Linked DNA regions of Magnetospirillum sp. XM-1. The protein of the gene in region 1 interacts with the protein of each later gene in a pairwise test. Links are inferred from orthologs where the notes say so. Each region holds a gene or a part of one and is shown on either strand. Other genes may lie near its edges.

The links.
Region 2: the proteins of XM1_RS01410 (region 1) and XM1_RS12635 interact in binary tests that used the Escherichia coli proteins (3 or more experiments, as listed by UniProt). The link is inferred for Magnetospirillum sp. XM-1 from one-to-one orthologs.
Region 3: the proteins of XM1_RS01410 (region 1) and sfsA interact in binary tests that used the Escherichia coli proteins (3 or more experiments, as listed by UniProt). The link is inferred for Magnetospirillum sp. XM-1 from one-to-one orthologs.

What each region holds. Positions count from the first base shown.
Region 1 is NZ_LN997848.1:293,009-303,272, forward strand. The notes cover bases 1-2,788. They hold XM1_RS01410 (glutamate-5-semialdehyde dehydrogenase), read left to right. Parts: upstream 1-657; coding sequence 658-1,920; downstream 1,921-2,788. Other genes in these bases: proB (glutamate 5-kinase), read left to right, coding at 1-655; XM1_RS01415 (nicotinate-nucleotide adenylyltransferase), read left to right, coding at 2,078-2,689; rsfS (ribosome silencing factor), read left to right, coding at 2,686-2,788. In the rest of the region: more of rsfS, read left to right, coding at 2,789-3,108; 23S rRNA (pseudouridine(1915)-N(3))-methyltransferase RlmH, read left to right, coding at 3,109-3,567; XM1_RS01430 (hypothetical protein), read left to right, coding at 3,652-4,167; XM1_RS01435 (class I SAM-dependent methyltransferase), read right to left, coding at 4,336-5,034; XM1_RS01440 (tRNA (cytidine(34)-2'-O)-methyltransferase), read right to left, coding at 5,052-5,516; petA (ubiquinol-cytochrome c reductase iron-sulfur subunit), read left to right, coding at 5,671-6,225; lipid A export permease/ATP-binding protein MsbA, read left to right, coding at 8,370-10,154; XM1_RS01460 (lysophospholipid acyltransferase family protein), read left to right, coding at 10,161-10,264. UniProt on the Escherichia coli protein: Catalyzes the NADPH-dependent reduction of L-glutamate 5-phosphate into L-glutamate 5-semialdehyde and phosphate. The product spontaneously undergoes cyclization to form 1-pyrroline-5-carboxylate.
Region 2 is NZ_LN997848.1:2,731,458-2,741,899, forward strand. What follows is about bases 2,777-5,742. They hold XM1_RS12635 (sulfate/molybdate ABC transporter ATP-binding protein), read left to right. Parts: upstream 2,777-3,720; coding sequence 3,721-4,764; downstream 4,765-5,742. Other genes in these bases: cysW (sulfate ABC transporter permease subunit CysW), read left to right, coding at 2,856-3,695; XM1_RS12640 (c-type cytochrome), read left to right, coding at 4,835-5,107; XM1_RS12645 (NAD(P)/FAD-dependent oxidoreductase), read left to right, coding at 5,124-5,742. Also shown: XM1_RS12615 (HD domain-containing phosphohydrolase), read right to left, coding at 1-450; XM1_RS12620 (sulfate ABC transporter substrate-binding protein), read left to right, coding at 777-1,820; sulfate ABC transporter permease subunit CysT, read left to right, coding at 1,832-2,683; more of XM1_RS12645, read left to right, coding at 5,743-6,404; XM1_RS12650 (cache domain-containing protein), read right to left, coding at 6,420-6,878; XM1_RS12655 (response regulator), read right to left, coding at 6,875-7,243; XM1_RS12660 (HAMP domain-containing sensor histidine kinase), read right to left, coding at 7,240-9,786; phenylacetic acid degradation operon negative regulatory protein PaaX, read left to right, coding at 9,988-10,442. UniProt on the Escherichia coli protein: Part of the ABC transporter complex CysAWTP involved in sulfate/thiosulfate import. Responsible for energy coupling to the transport system.
Region 3 is NZ_LN997848.1:3,843,118-3,852,724, forward strand. Bases 1-2,972 are described here. They hold sfsA (DNA/RNA nuclease SfsA), read left to right. Parts: upstream 1-1,117; coding sequence 1,118-1,828; downstream 1,829-2,972. Other genes in these bases: XM1_RS17640 (ComF family protein), read right to left, coding at 1-184; XM1_RS17645 (methyltransferase domain-containing protein), read left to right, coding at 231-1,118; map (type I methionyl aminopeptidase), read left to right, coding at 1,836-2,639; XM1_RS17660 (hypothetical protein), read left to right, coding at 2,882-2,972. Also shown: more of XM1_RS17660, read left to right, coding at 2,973-4,018; XM1_RS17665 (hypothetical protein), read left to right, coding at 4,236-5,459; XM1_RS17670 (hypothetical protein), read left to right, coding at 5,559-5,885; XM1_RS17675 (SDR family NAD(P)-dependent oxidoreductase), read right to left, coding at 5,892-6,629; signal peptide peptidase SppA, read right to left, coding at 6,626-8,365; XM1_RS17685 (rhodanese-like domain-containing protein), read right to left, coding at 8,472-8,807; XM1_RS17690 (hypothetical protein), read left to right, coding at 9,001-9,468. UniProt on the Escherichia coli protein: Binds to DNA non-specifically. Could be a regulatory factor involved in maltose metabolism.

The DNA.
Region 1 (10,264 bases):
CCGCCTGGCCGCCCGCGTGGCACAGATGGTGTCGGCGGACGCATTGGTGCTGTTCTCCGACATCGACGGGCTTTACACCGCCGATCCCCGCAAGGACCCGTCGGCCACCTTCATCCCCGAGGTGCGGGAACTCACCCCCGAGATCGAGGCCATGGCCGGCGATCCCGGCTCGGCCTACGGTTCGGGCGGCATGGTCACCAAGCTGGTGGCGGCGCGCATCTGCCTGTCGGCCGGCTGCCGTATGGCCATCACAAGGGGCGAGCCCATGCACCCCCTGAAGGCCATCGAGGATGGCGGGCGCTGCACCTGGTTCCTGCCCAATTCCGAGCCCAGGACGGCGCGCAAGCAATGGATCTTCGGCTCCATGAAGCCCACCGGGACGATAGTGCTGGACGCGGGCGCCGCCCGGGCGCTGGCCCAGGGCCGCTCGCTGCTGCCCGCCGGCGTCACCACGGTGGACGGCGAGTTCGAGCGCGGCGATTGCGTGCTGGTCAGGGACGCGTCGGCCAAGGTGCTGGGGCGCGGCCTGGTGGCCTATTCCAGCGCCGACGCGCGGGCCATCATGGGTCGCAAGTCGGGCGAGATCGAGGCTATCCTGGGCTTTCGGGGCCGCGACGAACTGATCCACCGCGACGATCTGGTGATGGAGGGTTGAGCATGAGCGATTTGAACGCCCTGATGACGGACCTGGGCAAGCGCGCCCGCGCCGCCGCCCGTGTGCTCGCCCTCACCCCGTCGGCGGACAAGGACAAGGCGCTGCGCGCCGCGGCCCAAGCCATCCGCATCGATTCCAAGCTGATCATGGAAGCCAACGCCAAGGACATGGAAGCGGGCGAGGCCAAGGGCCTCACCAAGGCCATGCTCGACCGCCTGATGCTCAACGAAGCCCGCATCGAGGCTATGGCCAAGGGCTTGGAGGACATCGCCCGCCTGCCCGATCCCGTGGGCCGCTCGCTGGCGGAATGGACCCGGCCCAACGGCATGCACATTTCCCGCGTCGCCGTGCCCCTGGGCGTCATCGGCATCATCTACGAGAGCCGGCCCAACGTCACCGCCGACGCCGCCGCGCTGTGCCTCAAATCCGGCAACGCCACCATCCTGCGCGGCGGATCGGAAAGCTTCCATTCGTCCCAGGCCATCCTGACGTCGCTCAAGGGCGGCTTCACCGCCTGTGGCCTGCCCGCCGACGCGGTGCAGATGGTGCCCACCACCGACCGCGAGGCGGTGGGGGTCATGCTGCGGCTTTCCGACTACATCGACGTCATCGTGCCCAGGGGCGGCAAGTCGCTGGTGGAGCGCGTGGTGGCCGAGAGCCGCATCCCCCTGTTCCAGCACCTGGAAGGCATCTGCCACACCTATGTGGACGGCTCCGCCGACCTGGAGATGGCCAAGACCATCGTGCTGAACGCCAAGATGCGCCGCACCGGCATCTGCGGCGCCACCGAGACGCTGCTGGTGGACGCCGCCTGCGCCAGGACCCACCTGAAGCCCCTGGTCTCCATGCTGATCGATTCGGGCTGCGAGGTCAGGGGCGACCATCGGGCCCAAGAGGCTGATTGCCGCGCCCTGCCGGCCTCCGAGGCCGACTGGAGCACCGAATATCTGGACGCCATCATCTCGGTGAAGGTGGTGGACGGGGTCCGGGCCGCCGTCGAACACATCAACACCTACGGCTCGCACCATACCGAGGCGATCATCGCCGAGGATGCCAAGGCCGCCGAGACCTTCCTGAACGGGTGCGATTCGGCCATCGTGCTGTGGAACGCCTCGACCCAGTTCGCCGACGGCGGCGAGTTCGGCATGGGCGCCGAGATCGGCATCTCCACCGGCAAGATGCACGCCCGCGGCCCCGTGGGCGTGGAACAGCTCTGCACCTTCAAATACGTGGTGAAGGGCAGCGGCCAGACCAGACCCGGCTGAGCTCCAGCCAAGGAACACGGATGAACACGGATTGCGCTTCGCGCTCGCGGATGGACACGGATCGGAGAGGGAAAAGGGCAACATCCTCTTCCGCCGCGCCGTCCATCCGTGGCTGGTATCCGCGTCCATCCGTGTCTCTTGAAAAGCCGGAACCGTCATGACCCGCCCGAGACTCAATCCCTGGGGCGAGACCCGGCGGGCGCGGGTCGGCCTGTTGGGCGGCTCGTTCAATCCGGCCCATGACGGGCACCGCCACATCGCCCTGCTGGCCCTGAAGCTGCTGAGCCTGGACGAAATCTGGCTGCTGGTCAGCCCGCAGAACCCCTTGAAGCCGGTGGCCGGCATGGCGCCGCTCGCCAAGCGCCTCGCCTCGGCCGAAACCGTCTGCGCCGGACACCCCCGCCTGCGTCCGACGGATATCGAGACCCGGTGGGGCACAAGCTACACCGCCGACACCCTGGCGCTCCTGCGCCTGCGCTTTCCCCGCATCCGCTTCGTCTGGCTGATGGGCGCCGACAATCTGGCCGGATTCCATCGCTGGGCCCGCTGGGAGAGCATCTTCCGCGCCGTCCCCGTTGCGATTCTGGCGCGTGGTCCCTATTCTGCGCGAACCTTGGGAAGCCGTGCGGCCCATCGCTTCGCCCAAAGCCGCCAGCCGTCCTCGAGAGCCCGATTTTTGTGGCAGGGACAGCCGCCCGCCTGGGCGTTCCTCCACACCAGGCGCCACGCCGCCTCGTCCACCGCCATCCGCAACAGGAGACAACCATAGCCCGCAAACCCGCCGCCAAGGCCGAACCCGCCGCTCCCGCCCCCGCTCCCACGCTGGCGGAGATCGTCGCGGCCACCCTGGACGACCACAAGGCCGAGGACGTGGTCGTCCTCGACCTCAAGGGCCGCACCTCCATCACCGACACCATGGTTATCGCCACCGGCAAGTCCCAGCGCCAGGTGGGCGCCATGGCCGACCACGTGGAGAAGGCCCTGAAGCAGGCCGGACAAAAGGTCACCATCGAGGGCATGCCCCAGTGCGACTGGGTGCTGGTGGACGCGGGCGACATCATCGTCCACCTGTTCCGCCCCGAGGTCCGCACCTTCTACAATCTGGAAAAGATGTGGGGCGCGCTGGAAGCCAAGGCCGACGCCCCCACCGCCAGCGCCGTGCGCGCCAAGGCCATCGAACAGGCCTAGATGCGCCTGCTGATCGGAGCGGTGGGCAAGGCCAAGGCCGGACCGGAACAGGACCTGTTCCGCCAGTATTGCCGCCGCCTGTCGCCCGCCCCCATCCTCAAGGAGGTGGAGGAGAAGCGCCCGCTGGCCGGCCTGCAGTTGAAAGCGCGCGAGGCGGAACTGCTGCTGGCCGTCCTGCCCGAGGGCGCCAAGGTGGTGGCCCTGGACGAGCGGGGCCGCGACATGGGCTCGGTGGACTTCGCCGAGAAGCTGCGGGGCTGGCGCGACGACGGCGCCCAGGACGTCGCCTTCCTGATCGGCGGGGCCGACGGCCACGGCGACGCGGTGCGCGAACGGGCCGATCTGCTGCTGTCCTTCGGACGTATGACCTGGCCGCACATGCTGGTCCGCGCCCTGCTGGCCGAGCAATTATGGCGGGCCCATTCGATTCTGACAGGGCACCCCTATCATCGGGTCTGACGGGACCAAGGTATGGGCTCTTGATATTCTCGCCTTCATGGCGCAAGGATGGGGCAAGGGGATTTGGCGGGAGTCCAAGGAGGGGTGGTGACGGAATCTGATATCCCGCCGGAAGAGCGGGCGGCCTTCGAGGAATACGTCGCCAGGGTCAATGGCACCAATATCAGTGCCCAGACTCTGCTCGCCACCGACTATCTCAACCATTTCAACGAGATCGTCATGCTGCTCGACATGGTCCCGGACATGCCGGACATGATCGAGGAATGCAAGATGTGGCAGCCGAAGAGCTACCAGGAGCATTTCGCCGATTCCACCTTCAAGGACAAGCAACTGGCGGTGGAGGCCTATGACCGCGTCCCCACCAAGTTCCGCCGCCCCTTCGAAGAGACCATCAACCACCTGAACACCCTGATTCTCGGTGGCGTCACCAAACTGGAAGACGAGATCGTCGGCGGCGCCGACCCGGCGCTGACCGCCGAGCACGTCAAGGCCATCAGCCGCGCCGCCCAGGCCCTGATGGACTGCGCCAACGCCATCATCCACGGCTCGGACCGCGCCATGGCCCAGGTGGAAATCGACGGTCTGCTGGGCGGGACGTAGCAGGCTGCGAAAAGACGCGGCTCCGACATCTTTGCGCCCGGTTCCGTCATGCCCGGACTTGATCCGGGCATCCAGGCGGGTCCACCTGGCTCAATGCTTCCGAAGATATGGCTGCGGCGCCACGTGGATGGCCGTGACAAGCACGGCCATGACGACATGGGCAGACGGCTAAACCTTCCGCGCCACCCAGCCGCCGAAGCACAGGGCGCGGAAATAGGGCTCGGGCTTGCCGAAGCCGGTTTCGGCCAGAAGCTGGACGAGACGCTCCTCGGTGACCGGGAAGATGTCGCGGTCCACGTGGCGGAAGCCCTTTTCCACCTCCACCTCGGGAATGCCCGCCGCCAGTTGCAGGTGGCGCCACCAGGCGCGCAGCTGCTGCTGCCACTCGTCGCTCCAGACGCCGAACAAGTCGGCCAGCACCAGGGGCGCGCCGGGCTTCAGGTGGGCGGCCACTTCTTCCAGCAGGGTCTTCTTCGCCCCGTCGTCGGGCAGGAAATGCATGACCAGCAGCAAGGTGGCGGCGTCGAAGGGCTCGAACTTCGGCAGGTCGCCGACCTTGGAGGGATAGAGCCGCACCCGGGCGGTGAGGTTGTGTTCCTTCACCTTGATCTCGGCGTGTTCGAGCATCTCCCTGGACGGGTCGATGCCCACCACCGAGAGATTGGGGCAGCTTTCCGCCAGGGCGACGCATTCGGCCCCCGTCCCCGCCCCGATCACCAGGGCGCGGCCCCGGCCCGAGGTGGTCTCGGCGACGATCTGGCACGACAGCACGTGCAGGGCGTCATAGCCGGGAATGGCTTCGCGCACCCGCTTGTCATAGGCGGCGGCGCGGTCGGCATCCCAGTGGCGGACGGTATCAACACTCATTCTGCTCGCTCCCCTCCTTACGGGAATGCCTCCAGCCGCCGCAGCGCCTCGGCGGTGGCGATGGACGCCGCCAGCGCCACGTTGAGCGACCGCGCCTCCGCCCGCATGGGAATGCGGATGCGGGCGTCGGCCGCCTCGAACACCGCCGGCGGCACGCCGGAACTTTCACGTCCGACCATGATGGTATCACCGGCGGCGAAAGGAAAGCGGTCATGGCGCTCGTCGCCACCGGTGGTCAGCAGCACCAGCCGGCGCCCCTCGGCGGCCAGGGTGGCGGCGAAGGCCTCCCACGACGAATGGCGGGTGTAGCTCGCCCGAGAGATATAATCCATTCCGGCACGCCGGACTTTACGTTCATCAAGGACAAAGCCGCACGGTTCGATTATATCGACGGCCACGCCCAGGCAGGCGGACAGGCGCAGAAGCGTTCCCGCGTTCTGCGGAATATCCGGCTGGTACAGGGCGAGGCGGAGAAGATCCAAGGGGGGTCTCGACGGCTGATTCGGAGGATGGCTGGATGTTGCCTTGCAGCAACGTCATATTAGCCGCTCCGCATGCATGTCGAGACGGCTGTTGAATCGACCCGGACGATGTGGTTAATAGTCGCGCTTCCGCGGGCCAACAAGAGGATTAATCATGGCTGATCAGGCACACAATGCCCAGCCCTCGTCGGTGGACGGGCAGACACGGCGGGATTTCCTGCTGTACGCCACTGCCGGCGTCGGTGCGATTGGGACTGGCTTGGCACTTTGGCCGTTCGTGCATAGCATGAACCCGGCCGCCGATACTTTGGCGCTTTCCACCACCGACGTGGACATCTCGGCGATCAAGCCGGGCCAGTCCGTCACCGTGGTGTGGCGCGGCAAGCCGGTCTTCGTCCGGCACCGCCTGCCCGAGGAAATCGCCGACGCCGCCAAGGTCAACACCGCCGAACTGCGCGAGCCGCAGACCGACGCCGACCGCGCCAAGAAGCCCGAATGGCTGATCCTGATCGGCGTCTGCACCCATCTGGGCTGCGTGCCGCTGGGCCAGAAGCCCGCCGACCCCAAGGGTGAGTTCGGCGGCTGGTTCTGCCCGTGCCATGGGTCGCACTACGACACGTCGGGCCGCATCCGCAAGGGCCCGGCTCCGGCCAACCTGCCGGTGCCGCCTTACCAGTTCACCACCGACACCACCGTCCGGATCGGCTGAGGGGGCCCGTCATGAGCGACTTCAAGAGCAACAACAAGGTGGTCAACTGGATCGAAGAGCGCCTGCCCATCTTCTCGATGATGCAGCACTCGGCGATCGAGTACCCGACGCCTCGCAATCTGAACTACTGGTGGAACTTCGGTTCGCTGGCCGCGGTGATGCTGATCATCATGATCCTCACCGGCCTGTTCCTGGCCATGAACTATTCCTCCCACACCTCGCTGGCCTTCGACTCGGTCGAACGCATCATGCGCGACGTGAATTACGGCTGGCTGCTGCGCTACCTGCACGCCAACGGCGCGTCGATGTTCTTCATCCTGGTGTACATCCACATCTTCCGCGGCCTGTACTACGGTTCGTACAAGTCCCCGCGCGAGATCCTGTGGTTCATCGGCATCGCCATCTTCCTGGCGATGATGGCGACCGGCTTCATGGGCTACGTGCTGCCCTGGGGTCAGATGTCCTTCTGGGGCGCCACGGTGATCACCAACCTGTTCTCGGCCTTCCCGGTGGTGGGCGAGCACATCGTAACCCTGCTGTGGGGCGGCTTCTCGGTGGATAACCCCACGCTGAACCGCTTCTTCGCGCTGCACTTCCTGCTGCCCTTCGTCATCGTCGGGCTGGTCGTGGTGCACGTCTGGGCGCTGCATACCGTCAAGTCGAACAACCCGCTGGGCATCGACATGAAGGGCCCGCAGGATTCCATCCCCTTCCACCCCTTCTACACGATCAAGGACCTGTACGGCATCGGCCTGTTCCTGATGTTCTACATGGCCTTCGTGTTCTGGGCGCCCAACTTCTTCGGCGAGCCGGACAACTACATCCCGGCGAACCCGATGGTGACTCCGCCGCACATCGTGCCCGAATGGTACTACCTGCCGTTCTACGCGATCCTGCGCGCCTTCACCTTCGACCTGCCCTTCCTGCCGGCCAAGCTGCAGGGCGTGCTGGCCATGTTCTCGGCCATCCTGATCCTGTTCGCCCTGCCCTGGCTGGACACCTCCAAGGTGCGCTCGGCCAAGTTCCGTCCGCTGTACCGCCAGTTCTTCTGGCTGTTCTTCGTGGACTGCATGGTGCTGGGCTATGTGGGCGGCAAGCCGGCGGAAGGCATCCTGATCAAGATCGGTCAGTTCTGCACCGCCTACTACTTCGCCCACTTCCTGGTGATCCTGCCCCTCATCGGCAAGATCGAGAAGCCCAAGGCCCTGCCCGCCTCCATCGCCCAGCCGGTGGTCAAGGCCGCCGCCCTGGTCGCCATGATCATGGTCGGCCTGGCCGGCTTCGGCGGCGAGGCGAAGGCCAGCAGCGCCGGCATGCCGGAGTTCAAGAAGCCGGCCACCGCCTTCTCCTGGGAGGGTTTTTTCGGCAAGCATGACCAGGCGGCGCTGAAGCGTGGCTGGCAGGTGTTCCACGACGTGTGCGCCAACTGCCACTCCATGAAGCTGGTGTCGTACCGCAACCTGGCCGACATCGGCTTCACCGCGGACGAGATCAAGGCGTTCGCCGCCGAGAAGGAAGTCCCCGATCAGCCCAACGACGAAGGCGTGGTCAACAACCGCCCCGCCCGCGCGTCGGACCGCATCGTGCCGCCCTTCGCCAACGACAAGGCCGCCGCGGCGGCCAACGGCGGCGCCCTGCCGCCCGACCTGTCGCTGATGAACAAGGCCCGTCCCAACGGTCCCTATTACGTCTACTCGCTGATGCTGGGTTACGAGGACGCCGCTCCCGAGGGTCATCCGATCCCCGAGGGCAAGTTCTTCAACCACTACTTCCCCGGCAACGCCATCAGCATGCCCGCCCCGATCATGGATGACATCGTCACCTATGCCGACGGCACCAAGGCGACCAAGGAGCAGGTGGCCTACGACATCACCACCTTCCTCAACTGGGCCGCCGAGCCCGAGTTGGACGCCCGCAAGTCCCTGGGCCTGAAGGTGATGGTGTTCCTGGGCGTCCTGACCGCGCTGATGTACGCGCTGAAGCGTCAGATCTGGAAGGACGTGCATTAAGAGGCAGGCCCGCGCCTCTTAAACGCACCATGTTCGGACGGCCGCCGTTGGCATCAACGGCGGCCGTTTCGTTTTGACGCCGGGCGGCGCCGTGATATGGTCCGCCCGCACGTGCCGTCGCGAGGCCATAGTCCGTTGAGCAAGCAGAAGATTTCCTTCGACCATTCCACCCGGGTGCTGGTGCGCCGCCTGTTCAACGAGGGCATGCGCCCCTACATGGGCAAGGTGATGGCCGCCGTGTTCTGCATGGTGGTCGGCGCCGCCGCCAACGCGGGCTACGCCCTCCTGATGGACCCGGTGGTCAACAAGATCTTCACCGAGAAGCGCCACGAATACCTGCTGCCGCTGGCGGCCGCCGTGCTGGCCACCTTCGCCATCAAGTCGGTGTGCAATTACGGCGAGGCGGTGTTCCTGTCCAAGGTGGGCCTGCGCGTCATCGCCGACATGCAGGCGCGCCTGTTCGCCCACCTGATGCGCCTCGACGTCGCCTTCTTCCACGCCAATTCCACGGGACGTATCCTGTCGCGGCTGACCAACGACATCTCGCAGATGCGCTTCGCGGTGTCCGACGCGTTGACGGGCGCGGGCAAGGACGCCTCGTCGGTGATCTTCCTGATCGGCGCCATGTTCTATCAGGACTGGCGGCTGTCGGCCTGGACCTTCTTCATTTTCCCCATCGCCATCCTGCCCATCCGCAAGCTGGGCCGGCGCATGCGCAAAGTCACCGCCAACACCCAGGACCACATGGGCCAGCTGACCACCTATCTGGAGCAGGCCATCCAGGGCATCCGGGTAGTCAAGGCCTATGGCATGGAGGAATACGAGAAGCGCAAGGTCAACGCCCTGGTGGAGATGCTCCAGGACCTGATCTACAAGGCGGCCCGGGTGCGCTCGGCCTCCTCGCCCATCATGGAGCTGCTGGGCGGCATCGCCATCACCGTGGTGATCCTGTATGGCGGCCAGCGCGTGGTCGAGGGCGAGACCACGCCCGGCGCCTTCTTCTCGTTCATCACCGCCCTGATGCTGGCCTACCGCCCCATCAAGTCCCTGGCCGCCATGAACACCAACCTGCAGGAAGGTCTGGCGGCGGCAGCGCGCACCTTCTCGGTGCTGGACACCCAGCCCACCATCGTCGAGAAGGAGGCAAGCGCCGATCTGGTGGTGCTGGAGGGCAATGTCAGCTTCGAAGGCGTGTTCTTCACCTATGACGGCGCCAAGGCGGTGCTGGACGGCATCGACCTCGCCGTGCCCGGCGGCAAGACGGTGGCCCTGGTCGGCCCCTCGGGCGCCGGCAAGTCCACGGTGCTGAACCTGCTGCCGCGCTTCTACGACGTCACCGACGGACGCGTTCTGGTGGACGGCCAGGACGTGCGGGGCGTCGGGCTGGCCTCGCTGCGGTCCAAGATCGCCCTGGTCAGCCAGGAAATCACCCTATTCGACGACACCATCCGCGCCAACATCGCCTATGGCCGCTTCGGCGCCACCGACGAGGAGATCGAGGCCGCCGCCCGCTCGGCCGCCGCCCACGACTTCATCACCGGCCTGCCCGAGGGCTACGATACAGTGGTGGGCGAGCGCGGGCTGAACCTGTCGGGCGGCCAGCGCCAGCGTCTGGCCATCGCGCGCGCCATGCTGAAGAACGCCCCCATCCTGCTGCTGGACGAGGCCACCAGCGCGCTGGACACCGAATCCGAGCGCCAGGTGCAGACCGCGCTGGAACTGCTGATGCGGGGCCGCACCACCATCGTCATCGCCCACCGCCTGTCCACCGTGGTCAACGCCGACCTGATCCACGTGCTGGACAAGGGGCGCGTGATCGAATCCGGCGACCACAACGCCCTGATGGCCAGGGACGGCACCTATGCCCGTCTCTACGCCATGCAGTTCGCCGAGGAAGCCGCCAGACCCACCGGAGGCTGAAAGCCCATGAGCTGGGCCAAGCGCATCGGCAAGAGCGAGGGATTGCGCGGGGCCTTGTGCTGGCTGGGCTCGCTCTACATCCGCTTCGTCTACCTCACCGGACGCTGGAG
Region 2 (10,442 bases), 2.4 Mb from region 1 along the record:
GGTGCCGACCAGCGCGTCGCGCTGCAGGGTCGGCAGCTTCTCCCACCGGCGCTCGATGGCCCGGTTGATCTGCTGGGAGATGGCGCGGATCAGCATGGAGCGGCGATAGGGCTTGGCCAGGAAGGAATCCGCGCCGCTGTCCTTGGCGATCTTGCGCGTGGCCGGGTCGTCGCTGGAACTTATGAACACGATCGGGGTTTCGGCGAAGGCGGGGGCGCCGCGCAGGCTGGCGATGAAGTCGTATGAATCCTGCGGTCCGGCGCCCCGGTCGACGACGATGGCGCAGGGCGGCGACTTGCTCATGGCCGTCATCGCGTCGGAGGTGTTGCCGTAGGTGGCGATGCGATAGAACGAGGTCAGGGCATGTTCGACCTGGCGGCGGTGGCTTTCGCTGGTGTCGATCACCGCCACCGTTTCGCGATGGGAATTGGTCGTCTGGTCGAACGACATCAACGCCTCTCCCCGCCGGTGAACGCTTGATGGCGATGGCGGGAGCCCGGTGCGGACTGGATCGCCCCGTGGCCCTGCCTATGAAAAACAAGCGATATCATATTATTGCCAGGCTGTTTAGCTGGTATCGGGGCTATGTGCTGTCGGTTCGATGCGCCACTTTAGCACCTATTGTGGATAGGCGCACACCTATATCCATGGAATGTAGCCATAGCGGAGGTGCATCGACGGCGGGTTCGGGCGCTTGACTCCAATACCCCAGTAGTCTACAGATTAGTGGTCTAAAGAATGAATGACGTGGCCCGTGTGTGGAATTGGAGGGTGCGATGATCGGTTTTCATGAGGATGAAGCGCGGCGCTTGCTGCTGGCGGCCCTGTTCGCGGTGATGCTGGCCCTGGGGATGGCGGCGCTGATGCCCGGCGCCCAGGCGGCCGAAAGCCGGACCCTGCTCAACGTCTCCTACGATCCCACCCGCGAGCTGTACCAGGCGCTGAACGAAAGCTTCGTGCGTCAGTGGAAGGCCAAGAGCGGCGAGGATCTGAAGATCAACCAGTCCCACGGCGGTTCGGGCAAGCAGGCCCGTTCGGTGATCGACGGGCTGGAGGCCGACGTGGTGACCCTGGCGCTGGCCTACGACATCGACGCCATCGCCGACAAGGCCAAGCTGCTGGACCGCGGCTGGCAGAAGCGGCTCGCCTACAATTCCGCCCCCTACACCTCGACCATCGTGTTCCTGGTCAGGAAGGGCAATCCCAAGCAGGTCAAGGATTGGGGTGATCTGGTCAAGCCGGGCGTCTCGGTGATCACGCCCAACCCCAAGACTTCGGGAGGCGCGCGCTGGAACTACCTTGCCGCCTGGGGCTACGCGCTTGACCGCAGCAACGGCGATGCCGCCAAGGCCCAGGACTTCGTGGCCCAGCTGTTCAAGAACGTCCCGGTGCTGGATTCGGGCGCGCGGGGCTCCACCGTCACCTTCGCCCAGCGCGGCCTGGGCGACGTGCTGCTGGCCTGGGAGAACGAGGCTCATCTGGCGCTCAAGGAATTCGGCTCGGGCTTCGAGATCGTCACGCCGTCGCTGTCCATCCTGGCCGAGCCGCCGGTGGCGGTGGTCGACAAGGTGGTGGACAAGCGCGGCACCCGCGCCGTGGCCCAGGCCTACCTGGACTTCCTCTACACCCCCGAGGCGCAGGAGATCATCGCGCGCAACTTCTACCGCCCCCGCGATCCCGAAGTGGTGAAGAAGACCGCCGCCACCTTCGCGCCGGTCAAGCTTTTTACCATCGACGACGTGTTCGGCGGCTGGACCAAGGCCCAGACCGAGCATTTCTCCGACGGCGGCGTGTTCGACCGCATCACGGCCAAGAAGTAGGGGCCAGGGGGATGGCCGCCTTAGCCCTTTTCCTGCCGCGCCGGGCGCCCAGCGTCATTCCGGGCTTCGGTCCGACCATGGGCTTCACCCTGCTGTATCTGTCGCTGATCGTCCTGCTGCCCCTGGCGGCCCTGGTGATCAAGGCGGCGGGGACCACCCTGGCGCAATGGGGGGCCATCCTCAGCGATCCTCGGGTGCTGTCGGCCCTTGGCCTGTCCTTCGGCGGCGCCCTGGCCGCCGCGCTGATCAACACGGTGTTCGGCCTGCTGGTCGCCTGGGTGCTGGTGCGCTATCCCTTTCCCGGGCGCCGGCTGGTGGATGCGGTGATCGATCTGCCCTTCGCCCTGCCCACCGCCGTGGCCGGCATCGCGCTGACCGCGCTGTACGCTCCCAACGGTTGGCTGGGGCGGTTGCTCGAGCCCTTGGGCGTCAAGGTGGCCTTCTCGCCCTTAGGCGTGGTGGTGGCCATGGTGTTCATCGGCCTGCCCTTCGTGGTGCGCACCGTCGAGCCGGTGCTGCACGACGTGGACTTGGAACTGGAGGAGGCCGCCGCTTCGCTGGGGGCCGATCGGGTGCAGACCTTTTTGCGGGTGATCCTGCCGTCCATCCTGCCGTCGCTGCTGACCGGTTTTTCCCTGGCCCTGGCCCGGGCGGTGGGGGAGTACGGCTCGGTGATCTTCATCGCCGGCAACCTGCCCGGCGTGTCCGAGATCGCCCCGCTGCTGATCGTCACCAAGCTGGAGCAATACGACTACGTGGGTGCGACCGCCATCGCCACGGTGATGCTGGCCATCTCGTTCACCCTGCTGCTGGCGGTCAACCTGTTGCAGAAGTGGCGCCGCGGGCGCATGGGGGGAGCATGAGCGAGGCGAAGCCGAAGCGCGGCGCCCCTGTCGGCATTGCCGACAATTCGGTATTGCGCGCCTTCGCGCGCGGCGAGCGGCCCGGAGCGACCCCGGAGCGGAGCGCAGGGGGAAAGCGGAGGAAAGCCAAGCGAGCCGGAGGCTCGCGCCCGGCGATTGAGGGGTGGAAACAATGAACGGCAACGCTACGCGTGAACCGGCCGTGGTGCGCTGGAGCCTGACGCTGCTGGCCCTGGCCTTCCTGGGGCTGTTTCTGGTGGCCCCGCTGGCCGCCGTTCTGGTGGAGGCCTTCGCCAAGGGCTGGGGCGCCTATGTCCGGGCGCTGTCCTCCGACGACACCTTCTCGTCCATCCGCCTGACCCTGATCGTGGCCGCCATCGCCGTGCCGCTCAACATCGCCTTCGGGCTGGCGGCCAGCTGGGCGGTCGCCAAGTTCGACTTTTCCGGCAAGAGCCTGCTGGTCTCGCTGATCGAGCTGCCGTTCTCGGTCTCGCCGGTGATTTCGGGACTGATCTACGTGCTGCTGTTCGGGTTGCAGGGGCTGCTCGGCCCCTGGCTGGCCGAACACGACCTCAAGGTCATCTTCGCGGTGCCGGGCATCGTGCTGGCCACCATCTTCGTCACCTTCCCCTTCGTCGCCCGCGAGCTGATTCCGCTGATGGAGGAGCAGGGGCGCGAGGAGGAGGAGGCGGCGCTGACGCTCGGCGCCTCGGGCTTCGCCGCCTTCCGGTTGGTGACGCTTCCCAATGTCCGCTGGGGGCTGCTGTATGGCGTTCTGCTGTGCAACGCGCGGGCCATGGGCGAGTTCGGCGCCGTTTCCGTGGTTTCAGGTCATATCCGGGGGCTTACCAATACGATGCCCCTCCATGTGGAGATCCTCTACAATGAATACGATTTCGTCGGCGCTTTCGCGGTCTCCTCTCTCCTCGCCGTTCTGGCCCTTGTCACTTTGGCGGTCAAATCGGCGCTCGAATGGTGGCACCGGGACGAGCTTGCCGCGATCGGACATTAACGGGGCCGGTATTGAAGGATCGGATATGATCGAGGTCGAGAATATTTCCAAGCGCTTCGGCAGCTTTGCCGCGCTGGACCAGGTGTCGCTCAAGGTGGCGCAGGGCAAGCTGGTGGCGCTGCTGGGGCCGTCGGGTTCGGGCAAGACCACGCTTTTGCGCATTCTGGCCGGGCTGGAGCAGCCCGACGACGGGCGCATCCGCTTGGGCGGAGTGGACGCCACCGGGCTGGGAACCCGCGACCGCAAGGTGGGCTTCGTCTTCCAGCATTACGCCCTGTTCCGTCACATGACGGTGGCCGAGAACATCGCCTTCGGCCTGAAGGTCAGGAAGGGCGCCGACCGCCCCCCCGTGGCCGCCATCAACGAGAAGGTCCATACCCTGCTGGAGCTGGTGCAGCTGGAAGGCCTGGCCGGGCGCTATCCCAGCCAGCTGTCGGGCGGCCAGCGCCAGCGCGTCGCCCTGGCCCGCGCCCTGGCGGTGGAGCCGCGCCTCTTGCTGCTGGACGAGCCGTTCGGCGCGCTGGACGCCCAGGTGCGCAAGGATTTGCGCCGCTGGCTGCGCCATCTGCACGACGAGATGGGCCTGACCGGCGTGTTCGTCACCCACGACCAGGAGGAAGCCCTGGAAGTGGCCGACGAGGTGGTGGTGATGAACAAGGGCCGCATCGAACAGATCGGCACTCCGGCCGAGATTTACGACTCTCCGGCCACCCCCTTCGTCTATCGCTTCCTGGGCAACGTCAACGCGCTGCCCTGTCGGGTGGCGGGCGGCCAGGCCCAGGTGGGCGGCCTGCATGTGGGCGAGGGGCGGGCCGACGGCCCCGGCACCGCCTTCATCCGTCCCCATGACGTTGAAGTCCTGGAGCTGTCTCCCGATATCCCCCAGGCCAAGGTGCGCCAGGTGGTGGTGCTGGGCCCGGTGGTGCGCGCCGAACTGGAACTGGCCGACGGAATCATCGTCGAGGCCGAGCTGTCGCGCGACGTGAAGGACAAGCTTGGTCTGCGGCGCGGGCAGGATGTTTCGGTCTTTTTGCGCAAGGCGCGGGTATTCGTCGGTGAAAACGTGTAGAATGGTCTGAATTCAACCTGCCGAGTTGGGGGTTATCATGCGGACATTATCGTTTTGGGTCGTTCCGGCTGTGATTATCGCTTCCCCTCTCGCGGCTTGGGCGGCCGAGCCCGCTCCCGCCCCCCTGGCGGCGGCGGTCTGCGCCAATTGCCATGGGACCGAGGGGCGCAACGAGGGGGCCATTCCGGCCATCGCCGGCAAGCCCGCCTTCCTGATCGCCGGCAAGCTGCGCGACTTCAAGGCCGACAAGGTGGCCAACGCCACCGTCATGCCGCGTCTGGTCAAGGGCCTCACCGAGGCCGAGATCGACACGGTCGCCCAGTATTTCGCCAATCTGCGCTGAGAAGGGGGGCTTCGCCATGACCAATGCCTTCGACCGCCGTTCCTTCCTGACCCTGGCCGGCGCTGCCGGCCTGTCCTCGCTCACTTCCGCCTGCGCCACCGGCCCGTCCGGAACCGGCCCCCGCGTGGTGGTGGTGGGCGGCGGCTTCGGCGGGGCCACCGCCGCCAAGTACCTGCGCCGCCAGGACCCCTCCCTGCGGGTGACCCTGGTGGAGCGCTCCACCCGGTTCATCACCTGCCCGTTCAGCAATTCGGTGATCGGCGGCTTCCGCTCGCTGGAGGCCAACACCTTCGGCTATGACGGCCTGCGCGGCCACGGGGTGGAGGTGATCCACGCCGAGGTGACCAATATCGACGCGGCGGCCAAGCTGGTGGTGCTGCAGGGCGGCGAAAAGCTCGCCTACGACAAGCTGGTTCTGTCGCCCGGCATCGACTTCAAATGGGGCGAGCAAGGCTATTCCGAGGCCGATGCCGAACTGGCGCCCCACGCCTGGAAGGCCGGGCCGCAGACCCTGCTGCTGCGCCGCCAGCTGGAAGCCATGGAGGACGGCGGTGTGGTGGTGATGACCATTCCCGCCAATCCCTACCGCTGCCCGCCCGGCCCCTACGAGCGCGCCAGCCTGATCGCCCATTACCTCAAGACCAGGAAGCCCCGGTCCAAGCTGCTGCTGCTGGACGCCAAGGATTCCTTCTCCAAGCAGCCGCTGTTCGTCGAGGGCTGGGATCAGCTCTACAAGGGGCTGCTGGAATGGGTGCCGCTGTCCAAGGACGGCAAGGTGGTGCAGGTGGACGCCAAGACCCTGACGGTGGAGACCGAGTTCGGCACCCGCCACAAGGCCAGCGTGCTGAACCACATTCCGCAGCAGAGCGCCGGACGGATCAGTATCGCCGCCGGGCTGGCCGATTCCTCGGGCTGGGTGCCGGTGGTGCCGCAGACCTTCCAGTCGGCCAAGGCCCCCGACATCTACGTGGTGGGCGACGCCACCAACGCCGCGCCCCAGCCGAAATCGGGCTTCTCGGCCAATTCCCAGGCCAAGGTGGCCGCCGCCGCCATCGTGGCGGCGCTGCGGGGCCAGCCGGCCCCCGATCCCATCTGGATGAACACCTGCTACTCGCTGCTGTCGCCCGATTACGGCATCACCGTGGCCGGCGTCTACCGGGTCATCAACGGCAAGATCGCCGACGTTCCCGGTTCGGGCGGCATCAGCCCCAAGGGTGCGTCTGCCATGTTCCGGGGACTGGAAGCCTCTTATGCCGAGAGCTGGTACGCCAACATCACCCAGGACATCTGGGGATGAGGCGGGGGGCTCCGCCTACTTGTAGAGCCCGATATAGGTGATGAGGTCCTTGCCGGGAACGGCTTTGACGTAGGTGATCTTCGGCTCGATCCGGTTGCTGGCCGGATTGAGCCACTGGTACTCGACCCAGCCTTCGCCCTTGTCGCGGGCCACGGAGATGATCTCCTGGACCAGCAGCTTGCCGCCGCTGTCCTTGGCGTTGAGCACCGACTTGCCCTCGTTCCTGGGGTTGGGCGGATAGATCAGCCAGGTGCCGTTGCCGTCGATGACGTTGACGTAGATCTCGCCGAAGCGGAACTCGCCTTCGCGGTGGAAGGCTTCGCGCGCCTTTTCCACGCCGTTGGCGGCCAACAGCGCCGCGGCCTTCAGGGTGAGAGCCTGGACCTGTTCCTGGGTGGGGCGCTCGGCCGCGGTGGCCGTGGTGGCGGCCAGGGCGGCGGCGAGGCCGACGAGAACCAGACGACGGCCGATCATTCGAACCCCAATTCGCTCAAGGTGGCGTTCAGGCGGTCGCGGGACATGGGCTTGAGCAGCACGGTGTCGAAGCCGCCGTCGAGGAATTCCTGCACCTCCTCGGGCATGGCGTGGGCGGTATAGGCGGCGATCTTGACCATTGGCCCGCCCAGGCTTTCGGCGCGGACGCGCCGGCAGACCTCCTGGCCGCTCATGGTCGGCATGCTGACGTCCAGGAGGATCAGCGACACGGTGTTGGCGGCGAGGAAACTGAGCGCCGCCTCGCCGCAATCCACGTCGGAAACCGTCCAGCCGGCCTTGGTCAGCAGGCGGGACGCCAGGATACGGTTGACGTCGTTGTCATCGACCACCAGGGCGTTCTTCATGAGGGGCTCTCGGGCTGTGGGCAAGGCAGGGTGAAGTGGAAGACGGTTCCCTGGCCGAGCGTGGATTCGACACCGATGGTGCCGCCCATCAGTTCGACCAGATGGCGGGCCAGGGTAAGTCCCAGGCCGGTTCCACTATGGGAGCGGGTCAGGAAGGAATCAACCTGACGGAACTTCTCGAAAATGGCGTGCAGCATGTCTTCGGGAATGCCGGCCCCGGTATCGGCCACCCGGAACACCACATGGCCGGGCGTCCGTTCGACGCTCAAGGACACCTCGCCTTTCTCCGTGAACTTGACGGCGTTGGACAGCAGGTTGTGGAGGATCTGGCGCAGCCGCAGCGGATCGGCCTGGATGGTTTCCGGGCAATCGTCGCCGATTCGGTTGACCAGGCCGATTCCCTTGGCCTGGGCCGCCGATTGGTGGACGGCGGCGGCTTCCGTCACCAGGGCGGCCAGCTTCACCGGCTGAACCGCCAGGGTCATGGCGCCGGCCTCGATCTTGGCGATGTCGAGGATGGAATTGACCAGTTCCAGCAGGTGGCGGCTGCTCTTTTCGATGATGTCGGCGTTCTCGCGCGTTTCGTCGTCGGCGGCCTCGTCGCGGATCAGCTCGGAGAAGCCGATGATGCCGTTCAGGGGGGTGCGCAGCTCGTGGCTCATGTTGGCGAGGAACTCGCTCTTCATGCGGCTGGCCTCCTCGGCCCGCTTGCGGGCTTCCTCGAGGCGGAGGAACGATTCGCCGACGCGATCGGCCATCTGGTTGAACGACAGCGCCAGGCTGGCCATCTCGTCGTCGCCTTGGACCGGCAGGCGGTATTCGGTCTCCTGCTCGCTGAAGCGATGGATGCCGCCCACCACCGCCGTGATGCGCCGGGTCAGGAACGAGGCCATCCACACCGCGATGCCGATCACCACGGCGATCATCACCAGGGTGGACAGCGACAGCTGGCGCGCCAGGCTTTCCACCTGGGCGGCGATCAGCGCCATGACGTTGTCGTACTGGGCCTGCAGGTCGCGGTTGCGCAGCGCCAGGATCTGGTCGGTGTTCTCCTTCTCCTTGGTGGCGGCGGCGTGGAAGTCGTCGACGTTGGCGCCGATGGTGACGAAGCCGAAGCCGCGCGGAGACTGTCCGTAGGGGCCGGTGTAGTAGGGGATGGTGGCGGCCGTGGTCAGCTTCCACAACCCGCTCCAGAAGATGTCGAACGAGCCCGAGCCGCCCTGGCTGGTGAGGTCCATCCAGCCGGTGCATTGCGGCGCGTGGTTGAGATAGCGGCAGTCGAGGCCCAGCAGCCCCTGCTTGACCAGTTCGGGAGAGCCCTTCTTCTTCAGGGATTGCTCGAGGAAGGTGGGGGCGGTCTTCAGGAACTCGCCGATGGGCTTGCCGCTTTCCTTCCACTGGGCGTAAAGCCCGGCATCAAGCCACGGCACCGCCGGCTCGCCGGTCTCGGGGTCGTAGCCGGTGATGAAGTAGTGGCGGGGATGCACCACCGAGCGGCCCTTGTAGTCCCAGATGAAGGCGTAATTGCCCGACGCCGCGTCGGCGATGGGCGAATAGCGGTCAGGCGTCGGCAGGATGTGGTCGGTGAATTCCATCAGGTGGTCGTGATCGAGCGCCAGCGTCACCCAGCCGGTGGTCTGTCCCTGGCGGACCACCGGAGTGGCCCAGCGCACCAGACCGCGAAAGCGGGTGCCGACCGGGTTCTCGGTGCCGGCGAAGGCCGCCTTTTCCGGCGCGAACTCGATTCCCTTGGCCGCCGCCGCCTTTGGCGTGAACGGGCCGATGATGGGCGAGCGCACATAGGCGCCGATCACGTCCGAGACGTGGATCTTGTCGGGGCCCAGCGCCTTCAGGCTGTCGAAATAGGTTTCGGCCTTGATGAAGGTGTTTTCGCGCCTGGAAACGTCGCGCAGCTCGCGGCTGGTCAGGTCCGAGGTGGTGACCTTGACCTTCTCGCGGCCGTCCAGGCCGATGAAGGTCATTTCCAGGAACAGGGGGCGCTCGACCTTCAGGCCGCCCTCGGTGGCGGGGCGGTAGTTGAAGTTGCGGCGGTTGTCCTCGATGGACGACTGGACGGGCGGGGCGTCGTAATGGGGCACCGCCTCGGGGCCGGGCACCCATTTGGAGCCGTCGGGGGTGGGGACCCAGGGGTAGTGGCGCTCGATCAGGCGGGTGCGGCCGCGCAGGAAGCGGCGGTAGCTGTCCTCGCTGGGCTCGATCATCGCCGCCGAACGGATGTCGCCGTCCCGGTCGTAAAGGAAGTCGGCCACCTGGCGGGCGGTGTCGGTGGTCAGCCGCTCCAGGCTTTCCCTGGCGGCGTCGTCCAGCGCCTTGATCGCCGAATTGGTGGTGCCGGCCACCACATGCTCGGTGGTCTCGCGCATGGCCCGCGTCATGCCGGTGACGTTTTCCGAGACCCGCTCGGCCAGCCAGGCCTGGCCGCGCCAGGCGAAAGCCGCCAGCACCAGCAGGGGGATGACCTTGATCAGGACGAAGATCAGGATGAGCTTGGCGCGGATACCGAAGCGGGCGATCTGGGGCATTGTAGTCCGGCTGTTCCTGCGGAATGTCGGAAGGAGCCCCAATCCCCTCCCAAGGGAAACGGACTATAGGTCTTTCGTATGGCGTTTTCCAGTCCATTGATCATCTCGGCGGCTCCTTGAAATTCGTGGTTGCCCGAAAATACCGCTTCATTAGGATGTGCCGCGTGGATGAGCGCTTTATCTTTATCCGGGCAGGGTGGCATGAACCGGCGGGTGGGTGAAATCGTGGGACAGGTTCTGGCGCGTCTTCGCCCCAAGGCGAAGTCGCTGATCATTACCGTCTATGGCGACGCCATCTCGCACCACGGCGGCAGCGCCTGGCTGGGCAGCGTGATCAATCTGGTCGAGCCGCTGGGCCTGAACGAGCGCATCGTGCGGACCTCGGTGTTCCGCCTGTCCAAGGAGGCGTGGCTGTCCTCCATGCAGATCGGGCGGCGCAGCTATTACCGCCTGACCGAGATGGGCCGCCGCCGCTTCGAAGCCGCCCACAACCGCATCTATCACTACAACGGCAAGCCCTGGGACGGTAACTGGACCCTGGCGGTCACCAATATCGAGGGCATGGATTCCGAGCGTCGCGATTCGCTGCGCCGCGACCTGGGCTGGCTGGGCTTCGGCCAGCTGGCCAGCGGCGTGCTGGTCCATCCCGACCCCGA
Region 3 (9,607 bases), 3.6 Mb from region 1 along the record:
CGCCGTCGCCCGCGTCCAGCTCGAAGGGCAGGCCGCAGCAGGTGCAGGCGGGATCGCCCAGGAACACCATGGCCGACCAGCATTGGGGGCACAGGCTGCCGGGCTCGGCCACCTCCGAGCCGCAGGACAGGCAGAGCGGCGGCAGCAGCGCGTCGATCACCAGACGTGCAAACCTGACCGGCATCTTCTCCCCTTCCCTCTTTTGGTGCGGACATGCCATACACCCTGACATGAGAATCTTCGACCGCCAGCTGGTGCGCAAGCGCCGCGACCGTGCCGCCGGCACTTTCGTCGCCCACGACTTCCTGATCCGCGAAGTCGCCGAGCGGCTGGCCGATCGCCTGGACGACGTCAAGCGGCGCTTTCCCATGGCGCTGGATCTCGGCTGCCACACCGGCGAGATGGCCGACACCCTGCGGGGGCGCGGCGGCATCGAGACCCTGGTGCAGTGCGACCTGTCGCCCGCCATGGCGGCCAAGGCGGCGGCCAACGGCCACCCGACCCTGGCCGCCGACGAGGAATGGCTGCCCTTCGCCGCCCACAGTTTCGATCTGGTGGTGTCATGCCTGTCGCTGCACTGGGTCAACGACCTGCCGGGCACCCTGCTGCAGATCCGCCGGGTCTTAAAGCCCGACGGGCTGTTCGTCGCCGCCCTGCTGGGAGCCGGGACGCTGGCCGAGCTGCGCCAATGCCTGGCCGACGCCGAACTGGCCGAGGAAGGGGGCTTAAGCCCCCGAATCGCCCCCTTCGCCGACGTCAAGGATCTGGGCGCCCTGCTGCAGCGGGCCGGCTTCGCCCTGCCGGTGGCCGATGCCGATGCGGTCTCGGTCAGCTATGCCGATCCCATGCGGCTGATGGCCGACCTGCGCGGCATGGGCGAAACCAACGCCGTGGCCGCCCAGCGCAAGGGACTGACGCGGCGCGCCACCCTGCTGCACGCCGTGGCGCTCTATCAGGAGCGCTTCGCCGGTCCCGACGGCCGCCTGCCCGCCACCTTCCAGGTGCTGACCATGACCGGCTGGGCGCCCCATCCCTGCCAGCCCGCCCCCGCGCCCCAGGGCTGCGCCGTGCCGGGACTGAACGGCCTCAACAGCCGCATGAGCCCCGAGACCGAGTGATGCGCTTTTCCGCTCCCCTGGTCCGCGCCACCCTGATCAAGCGCTACAAGCGCTTCCTGGCCGATGTCCGCTTCGACGACGGCACCGAGACCACCGCCCACGTGGCCAATTCCGGCGCCATGCTGGGCACCGCCGTACCGGGTATGGAAGTGTGGCTGTCGCCCGCCTCCAAGCCTGAGCGCAAGCTCAAATGGAACTGGGAGCTGGTGACGGTGGACGGCCATCTGGTGGGCGTCAACACCGCGCATCCCAACGGCATCGTCGCCGAAAGCGTGGCCGCCGGGCTGATCCCCGAGCTGGCAGGCTATGAATCCATCCGCCGCGAGGTGAAATACGGCGTGAATTCCCGCATCGACCTGTTGCTGGAAAGCCCAGGCCGCCCCAAATGCTGGGTGGAAGTGAAGAACGTCCACTTAAAGCGCGGCGGCTGGGCCGAATTCCCCGACGCGGTCACGGTGCGGGGCGCCAAGCATCTGGCCGAGCTGACCGACCGGGTCAAAGCGGGCGAGCGCGCGGTGATGGTCTATCTGGTGCAGCGGGCCGATTGCACCGCGTTCCGGCCCGCCGCCGACATCGACCCGACCTATGCGAAAGCCCTGGCCCAGGCGATACGCGACGGCGTCGAAGCGATCTGCTATACCTGCCGCCTGTCGACCGGCGGCATCGAGCTGGGCGAGCCCTTGGGCATGGATTTGAGCGAACGGATCTGAAGGACCGATGGAACACGAAGACAGGGAATATTCCCGCATCCGCCGCCATGGCCCGGCCGATTTCGAAGGCATGCGCAAGGCCGGCCTTCTCGCCGCCCAGACCTTGGACTTCATCGCCCCCCACGTGGTGCCCGGCGTGACCACCGCCGAGCTGGACCGCCTGTGCGCCGAGTTCATCACCTCCCGCGGCGCGGTCAACGCGCCCATGAACTACCGCGGCTTCCCCAAATCCATCTGCACCTCGGTCAACCACGTGGTCTGCCACGGCATTCCCGGCGAAAAGCGCCTGGAGGACGGCGACATCGTCAATATCGACGTGACGCCCATCGTCGACGGCTGGCACGGTGATTCGTCGCGCATGTACTACGTGGGCAAGGTGGGCGTGAAGGCCCGCAAGCTGGTGGAAGTCACCTACGAATCCCTGATGCGCGGCATCGAGGTGGTCAAGCCCGGCGCCACGCTGGGCGACATCGGCCACGCCATCCAGAGCTTCGCCGAAAAGCACCGCTTCTCGGTGGTGCGCGACTTCTGCGGCCACGGCCTGGGCCGCATCTTCCACGAGCCGCCCAACGTCATGCATTACGGCAATCCCGGCGAGGGCGCCGTGCTGGCCGAGGGGATGTTCTTCACCATCGAGCCCATGATCAACGCCGGCCGCTATGAAACCAAGATCCTGGCCGACGGCTGGACGGCGGTGACCAAGGACAAGTCCCTGTCCGCCCAGTTCGAGCACTCCATCGGCGTCACCGCCACCGGCTGCGAGATCTTCACCCTTTCGCCCGCCGGGCTGCACTGCCCCCCATATCAGTAGTTTGCGAAGGCGCCCGCCCCCATCTCGCCCCGCCCATTGGGCGGGATGGCGGAGGCATGCGGCATTGGGCCCCCCGCCTCGGGTGAGGAGCTTATGCTTTTTCTCCGTCGCTATGTGAGGTCCTTCACATTAGCCTATGCCGAATGGGGGTATTGTGGCGGTGATGCGATCAGGTCCGCATCATTTTTGGTGATGGGCAATTCATCGCGTGTTAACGTTTCCTTACGGGGATTTGAGGCGCGATGGGAGTTAAGGTTGACGCCATGACGGATACCGCGACAGCGGTCTTCAGAATCAACGGGACCCTCCAGGGGCCGGTTGTCGATATTCTCGGACAGTTCCTGCCGGAGCTGAAGGCCTTGCCGCGTGAGCAGGCCTATGACCGAACCCTCGACGACCTGGACCTGCTGTCCCGCTGCTTCCAGATCTTCCGCAAGGAACGCCCCCGCTTCCGCTACGTGCTGGTGGACGAACGCCGCCGACCGGTGAGCGAGGACAACGTCCCGCTTTCCTGCGGCCGCACCCTGGCCGAAGTCATCGCCATGGTGGTGCGCACCGCCGCCAAACGCTATTTCCGCCGCAAGCTGTCGCCGTCCGCCGCCCGCGCCGAGGCCGAGGCCGAGGCCGCGGCCGAGGAAGCGCGCGCCCAGGCCGCCGCGCGCAGCCCCGCCGACGAGCTTTATGACGCCATCAAGGCCTACCTTCTGCATGAATGGCAGGTGCCGCTGGTTCCGGCCTATTCCGAGATGGACCCGGCCCTGGTCCGCCGGGTGGGAGCCAAGCTTCTCGATTGCCGCGAGGCCGATACCCTGGCCCGCCTGATCGCCGACCCCGACGCGCCGGTCCAGACCATGACGGAAGGGAGCCCGGCGACCACGCCGTCCACCTTCGCCGCGCCGTTCATCTCCCCCTTCGCCCCGGCGGCCAAGGCCCCGCTCACACCCGTCCAGCCGGTGGTCCATCCCCGCACGGCCAGCCTTGACGACGTGCTGACCCCCGACATGCAGCGCCTGCGCGCCGAGGCCTTCACCGAGACCCTGCTGGATCCGGAAGTCCGCGCCGTGCTGCCCAACGCCGACCAGATCGTGCGTATCGGCGACCTTCTGCGCGGCGTCGGCGGCCAACCCGCCACCGCCCTGGTCGAAGGGCTGGGACTGCGCAAGGACCAGTTGGCGGTCATGCTGATGGTGGCCCAGGACTGTATCGGCAGCACGGTGTTCGGCCGCCTGTTCGGCCCGCGCGCCGACCCCGAGCTGGTCACCCGCATCGTCGAGCGGGCCAGGCTGCGCGGCATCGGCCCCACCACCGAGGTCATCGAATGCGCCATCTTCATGCGCGGCGTCTTCGCCCGCTTCGGCCACCGTTCGAGGCGCGACTAGACCGTGACGGCAACGGGCCGGCGCGGTCCAGCGCCGGCCTACTATTTGAATCGGCTTATACTTTATGGATAAGAGACGAACTCAGCCCCGCCCCCGCCGGAGGCTGAATGGATTCAGTCTTATTGCATAAGCATTCAAGGCCTGACATATCGTCACTTGGGAATTTGACCCGTTCGGCTTACCTTTCGGGGAGGTAGCGATTCGATCGGATTTCACCATGCCGCGCCTTCCGTCCGAGGCCCAAGCCCGGATCGTCCGCCAGATCAACCTGACCCTCGAGGGTCCGGTGGCCGACGTCATGGCGCAGCTGGTTCCGGAATTGAAGAAGCTGCCGCGCCGCGGCGTGCTGCAATGCGTCCTCGATGACCCGGACCTGCTGGACCGCTGCTTCAAGGCCTTCCGCGCCAATACCGAACGCTTCCGTCAATTGCTGGTGGACGAGCACGACGTGCCGGTGGAACAGGCCGACGCTTTGCTCGCCTGCGGCCGGTCCCTGGACGACGTGGTCTCCATGGTGGTGCGGACCTGCGCCAAGCGGCACTTCCGCAAGCGCCTGGACGGCGACACCCGCCCCTTGAAGGGCGGGGCCGAGCGCTCGGCGGCGCCCAAGGGCCTGATGGGCAAGCTGATGCGCCTTTTGTCCCTGTCCGCCACCGAAAAGGCACCCAAGCGCAGCCGGGGCGAAGTGCTCTACGACGCCATGCAGGAGCATCTGATTCACGATTGGCAGGTGGCGCTCGTCCCTGAATATTCAACCTTGTCGCCGGCGCTGGTGAAGCGCCTGGGCAAGCGGATTCTCGACTACAAGGTGCCCGAGGACATCCGCCGCCTGAAGGAGAACCCGGCCGAATTGCCGGTGCCGTCCACCCTGCCGGAAAACATCCCCGCCTTCCTGGTGCCGCCCGCCGCTCGCGCCGAGGCCACCAAGCCCGCCGACAAGCCCAAACCCGCCGCCATCTCGGGCGGTGACGTTCCCGCCCAGGTCCACGAGGTCAAGGCCGGCGGTGCCGCGGCTCCGGCCGCCAGCGGCGATCGCCGGGCCCGCATCGCCGATATTCTGACCCCCGACGGCAAGCGCCTGCGCTCGGCCGCCTTCACCATGGTGCTGCTCGACCCCGCCGTGCGCGCCGAACTGCCCAACGCCGACCAGACGGTGCGCATCACCGGCCTGCTGGCCGAGGTGGGCGGCCTGTCCACCAAGATGCTGGTGGGCGAGCTGGGCCTGCGCATGGACCAGTTGGCGGTGATGACGCTGATCATCTACGACCTGATGGGCGAGGAGATGTTCAAGCGCTCGTTCGGCATTCCCGGCAACCTGGAATACGTCGCCAAGTTCGTCGAGCGCGCCAAGGCCGCCGGCATCACCCAGGAAACCGCCTTGGGCGAAATTTCCGCCTTCACCCGCAAGACCTTCGCCAACGCGCCGCGCGCCGCGCAGTGACCATCCCTTGTCGGTGATCAGCTGTTTACATGTAGCGCAAATGCCGTTTACCCCCATCCGCTATACCCATCGTATGTTCACGAGCAGGGAGCCGGCAGGGTGACGCAGATCAAGGAGCGGCGGCAGCACGCCCGCAAGATGGGGGATGGCCTCGCTGTGCTGATCGACGGGAAGGTTTTCCCGCTGCTGGACGTTTCCCTTGCCGGTCTCAGCTTCCAGGGAAACGGCATGCGGCCGGGCGACCGCGTCCGGCTGACCTTGGCGGCGGTGCGCTCCCTCGACGATTGCGTCGAAGCCATGGTCACCGTCAAGGTGGCCGAAGGCGGCGTGATCCGCGGCGAATTTTCCCCCACTGCCAAGCTGATGCGCTACATCGTCGCCCATCTGGGCGAGATCACCGGGGCCGAGCCCGCCTATTTCCGCTGACCTCTCTCAGTACAGGTGCTGGCCGCCGGTGACAAAGACCTCGGTGCCGGTGACATACTCGAAATCCGGGCCGCACAGCCGGAACACCGTTCCGGCCACGTCCCCGGTCGTCCCCATGCGCTCCAGCGGAATACGCGGCACCAGCGCCTCGTATTCGGCGGAGATCATCTCGGTGCGAATCTCGCCCGGCGCCACCGCGTTGACCCGGACCCCCAATTGGGCCATCTCGGCCGCCATCTCGCGGGTCAGGCCCGACAGCGCCGCCTTCGAGGTGGAATAGGCCGATCCCGCGAAGGGATGGACGTAATGCCCGGCGATGGAGGTGATGTTGACGATGGCGCCCCGGCCCCGGTGCAGGGCGCTGGCGAAGCCGCGCGCCAATCGCAGCGGTGCGAAGAAATTCAGCTCGAACACGTCCTTCCAGCCGTCGATGGGGCCGTTCAGCACCCCCAGGCGCTCCTTGTAGGGGGTCTTGGGGCTGACGCCGGCATTGTTGACCAGGGCGTGCAGCGGCTCCGACCCCAGCCAGGCATTGGCCTTGGCGACGAAATCCTGGGCACCGGCGGGATCGGCCAGATCGGCGACGATATGGCAGGCCCAGTTGCGGTCGATCATGCATTCCTTGGGCACGTCGGCCCGGGCGCAGGTGATGACCCGCCAGCCCTCGGCAAGGAAACGCCGGGCGATGGCGTGGCCGATGCCCCGCGACGCGCCGGTGACGACGACGGTCTTGGTCTCGCTCATCGCGGCCCCCTCAGGTCGGGGGCCCGCAGTTGGGCGCCCGGCGCCGAGCTCAGGACGTCAAGCAGCGGCTGCAGGCGGGCCAGGATGCGCCGTTCCGCCACCCCGCCGCCCAGGCTCTCGGCCAGGATCTCCCAGGGCTTGCGCGGGCGGGGGAACTCCACCAGGGTGACCGGGTCCTCGGCCTTGATCCCCGCCACCTGCCGCACTTGGGCCAGCGCCTCGGCCCAGCCGCCCAATCCGTCCACCAGACCGGACTCCTTGGCGTCGGCCCCGGTCCAGATGCGCCCGCGCGCCAGCTTGTCCATCTTGGCCGCGTCCATGCGCCGCGCGTCGGCCGCCTTGCCGGTGAAATCGGCGTAGATATGGTCCAGCAGGGCGTCGATGCGGGCCTTGGCCTGGGGGCTGAAGGCCCGGTTGGCGCTCCAGATGCCGGCGTTTTCACCCCGGTGCATCTCGTCCCAGCTGATGCCCAGCTTCTTCCAGAATTCGTCCAGCACCACCTTGCCGGTGAACACCCCGATGGAACCGGTGATGGTTCCCGGCGCGGCGATGATGCGGTCGGCCCCCATGGCGACGAAGTAACCGCCCGAGGCGGCGTAATCGCCCATGGACACCACCACCGGCTTGCCCGCCGCCCGGGCGCGGGCCACCTCGTGATGCACGGTGTCCGACGCGGTGTAGGAGCCGCCGGGGCTGTCGACCCGGAACAGGATGGCCTTGACCTTGTCGTCGTCCACGGCGTCGCGGAAGGCTTCGGCCACCGTGCGGGCGCCGAAATCGCCCTCGCCGTCCAGGCCGCGATGGGATTCGCCGCGATGGATGGCCCCCACCCCGGATATCAGGGCCACGCGGGCGCCGCGCGGGTGATCCAGGCTGGCGGCGTAGTCGGCCAGATCCATCTCCTCGGCCATCTCGGAGCCGGTGCCCACGACGGTCTCCAGGGCCTGGTCGCGGTAGCCCACCCGGTCCACCAGCCGGGCGGCCAGCGCCTCGGCGGGCAGGAACGGCCCCTGGCCCATCAGCTCTCGCACCTTGGCCTCGGGCAGGCCGCGCCCGGCGACGATGCCGGCGACGATCTGCTCGGACCAGGAGTCGAGCAGCCGCCCCAGATTTTCGCGGTGCGCCGGGGTGAAGCCGGTCTCGGTGAACATGTCGATGGCCGATTTGTATTCGTGGCGGCCCGAGAACTGCGCCTTGATGCCCAACAGGTCCAGGGTGCCCTTGATGAACGGGCTTTCCACCCACAGCCCGGTCAGGCCCACGTCGCCCGAGGGCTGCAGCCACACCTGGGAAAAGGCGGTGGCGAGGTAGTAGTCCAGCGTGCCCGAACCGCCCTCGCCCATGGTCTCGGCGAACAGCACCGCCGGCTTGCCGCTGGCGCGGAAACGGGTCACCGCGTCGCGCAGATCCTGACGCCCCGCCAGTCCCAGGCCGGAATGGCCCATGGTGGCGAACAGGCCGGTCACCCGCTTGTCGGCGGCGGCGCGGTCGATGGCCTCCACCACGCGGCGCAGGCCGTAGGAGCGCTCGCCCGCCAGTTCGGCCAGGGGGTTGCCCTCGGCGGTATCGCGGAACTTGGCGTCGAGGTCCAGGCTAAGGACCACCCGCTCGGGCACCTCGTCGGCGTCGCCCCCGGCCATGTGGATCGCCGCCCAGCTTCCCAGGCCGATCAGCCCCAGGAAAACCAGACCGGACACGGCCAGGAAGGTGACCAGGATTCGACCGAGACGGCGCATGCTCATTTCACTCCGACCATTGCCCCTGGATTAAAAAGAAAAAGGGCGGCTACGTCCAGCAGCCGCCCGCAAGGTGGGGAAATGCTTGAGAGAGGAAGAAAAAACCTTAAGCAGCCGTCACGGTGGGCAGGCCGGCGTCGCGCCAAGCGTTGAGCCCGCCCTTCAGATGGACGGCCCAGCCCTGCCCCGAGGCGATCAGCTTGCGGGCCACGGCCGCCGAGCGCACGCCGCCCAGGCAGGAAATGATGATCTTGCGGCCGGGATAGCTGGGCCAGGTCTCCAGCTCGAAATCACTCATGGGATAGAGCACCGAACCCTCGATATGCTCCTCGGCGAACTCCTCGTCCTCACGCACGTCGACCAGCACCGCCTCGCCGGAGGCCAGCAAGGCCTGGACCTGGGTGGGTTCCAATTCGATCAGACCGACTTCGGAAACGCTCATGACGGGGTCCTCGCGCTCTTATTTCCCATGCTTGAGACCGTGATACACCACACCAATCTTGAATTCAACACAAATAACAGCCGTAAAATAACTTTATCCATATATACAACATTATTTTTAGTGTGTTTGCGTCGCAGCATTGACGCCCGCCGCCCAGCCCCTTAATGTCCACCGGTTCCCGGCAGACATGACCATGCGCACCGCACTCGCCCTCCTCGCCCTGCTGCTTTTGCCCCTCTCCGCCCCGGCCCAGGATTTCGGCCGGCTGGTGGCGCAGGTGGCGTTGCAGCCGCTGCCCGAAGCCGAGACGCCGGACATCGACCTGCTGTTGCGCACCCAGTGGAAGGCCTATTACAACGCCGGGGGAACCTATGGCTTCTTCCGCGATCAGGTGCGCGCCGGCCGGATCGACCTGAACGAGGACGGCCAGGCGGAACTGTTCATCCTGATCGACTCGCCCGCCTGGGCCTCGGCCAAGGGCTTTCCGCTGCTGGTGGCGGGCTGGACGCCCAAGGGCTGGACCGCCATCGGCTGGGGCTTCGCCGATTCCGACAGCGTGTTCGTCACCTCGGAACGCATCGACGGCTGGGCCACCATCCAGACTCCCACCCAGGCGCTGCAGCGGGTGGGAAAGAGCTATCAGGCCATCGACCGGCGTTAATTTCCTTGTGTTCCGCGCCGGGCCGGTCCATTCTGAGTCACGTCTTTCTACCTGCCGCAGATTCCCGCCAGGGAATCCGGCGCCGCTTCAGGTGTCATCGCCGGTCGAACGATTGAACCCCTCGCATGAGAGCATGCGG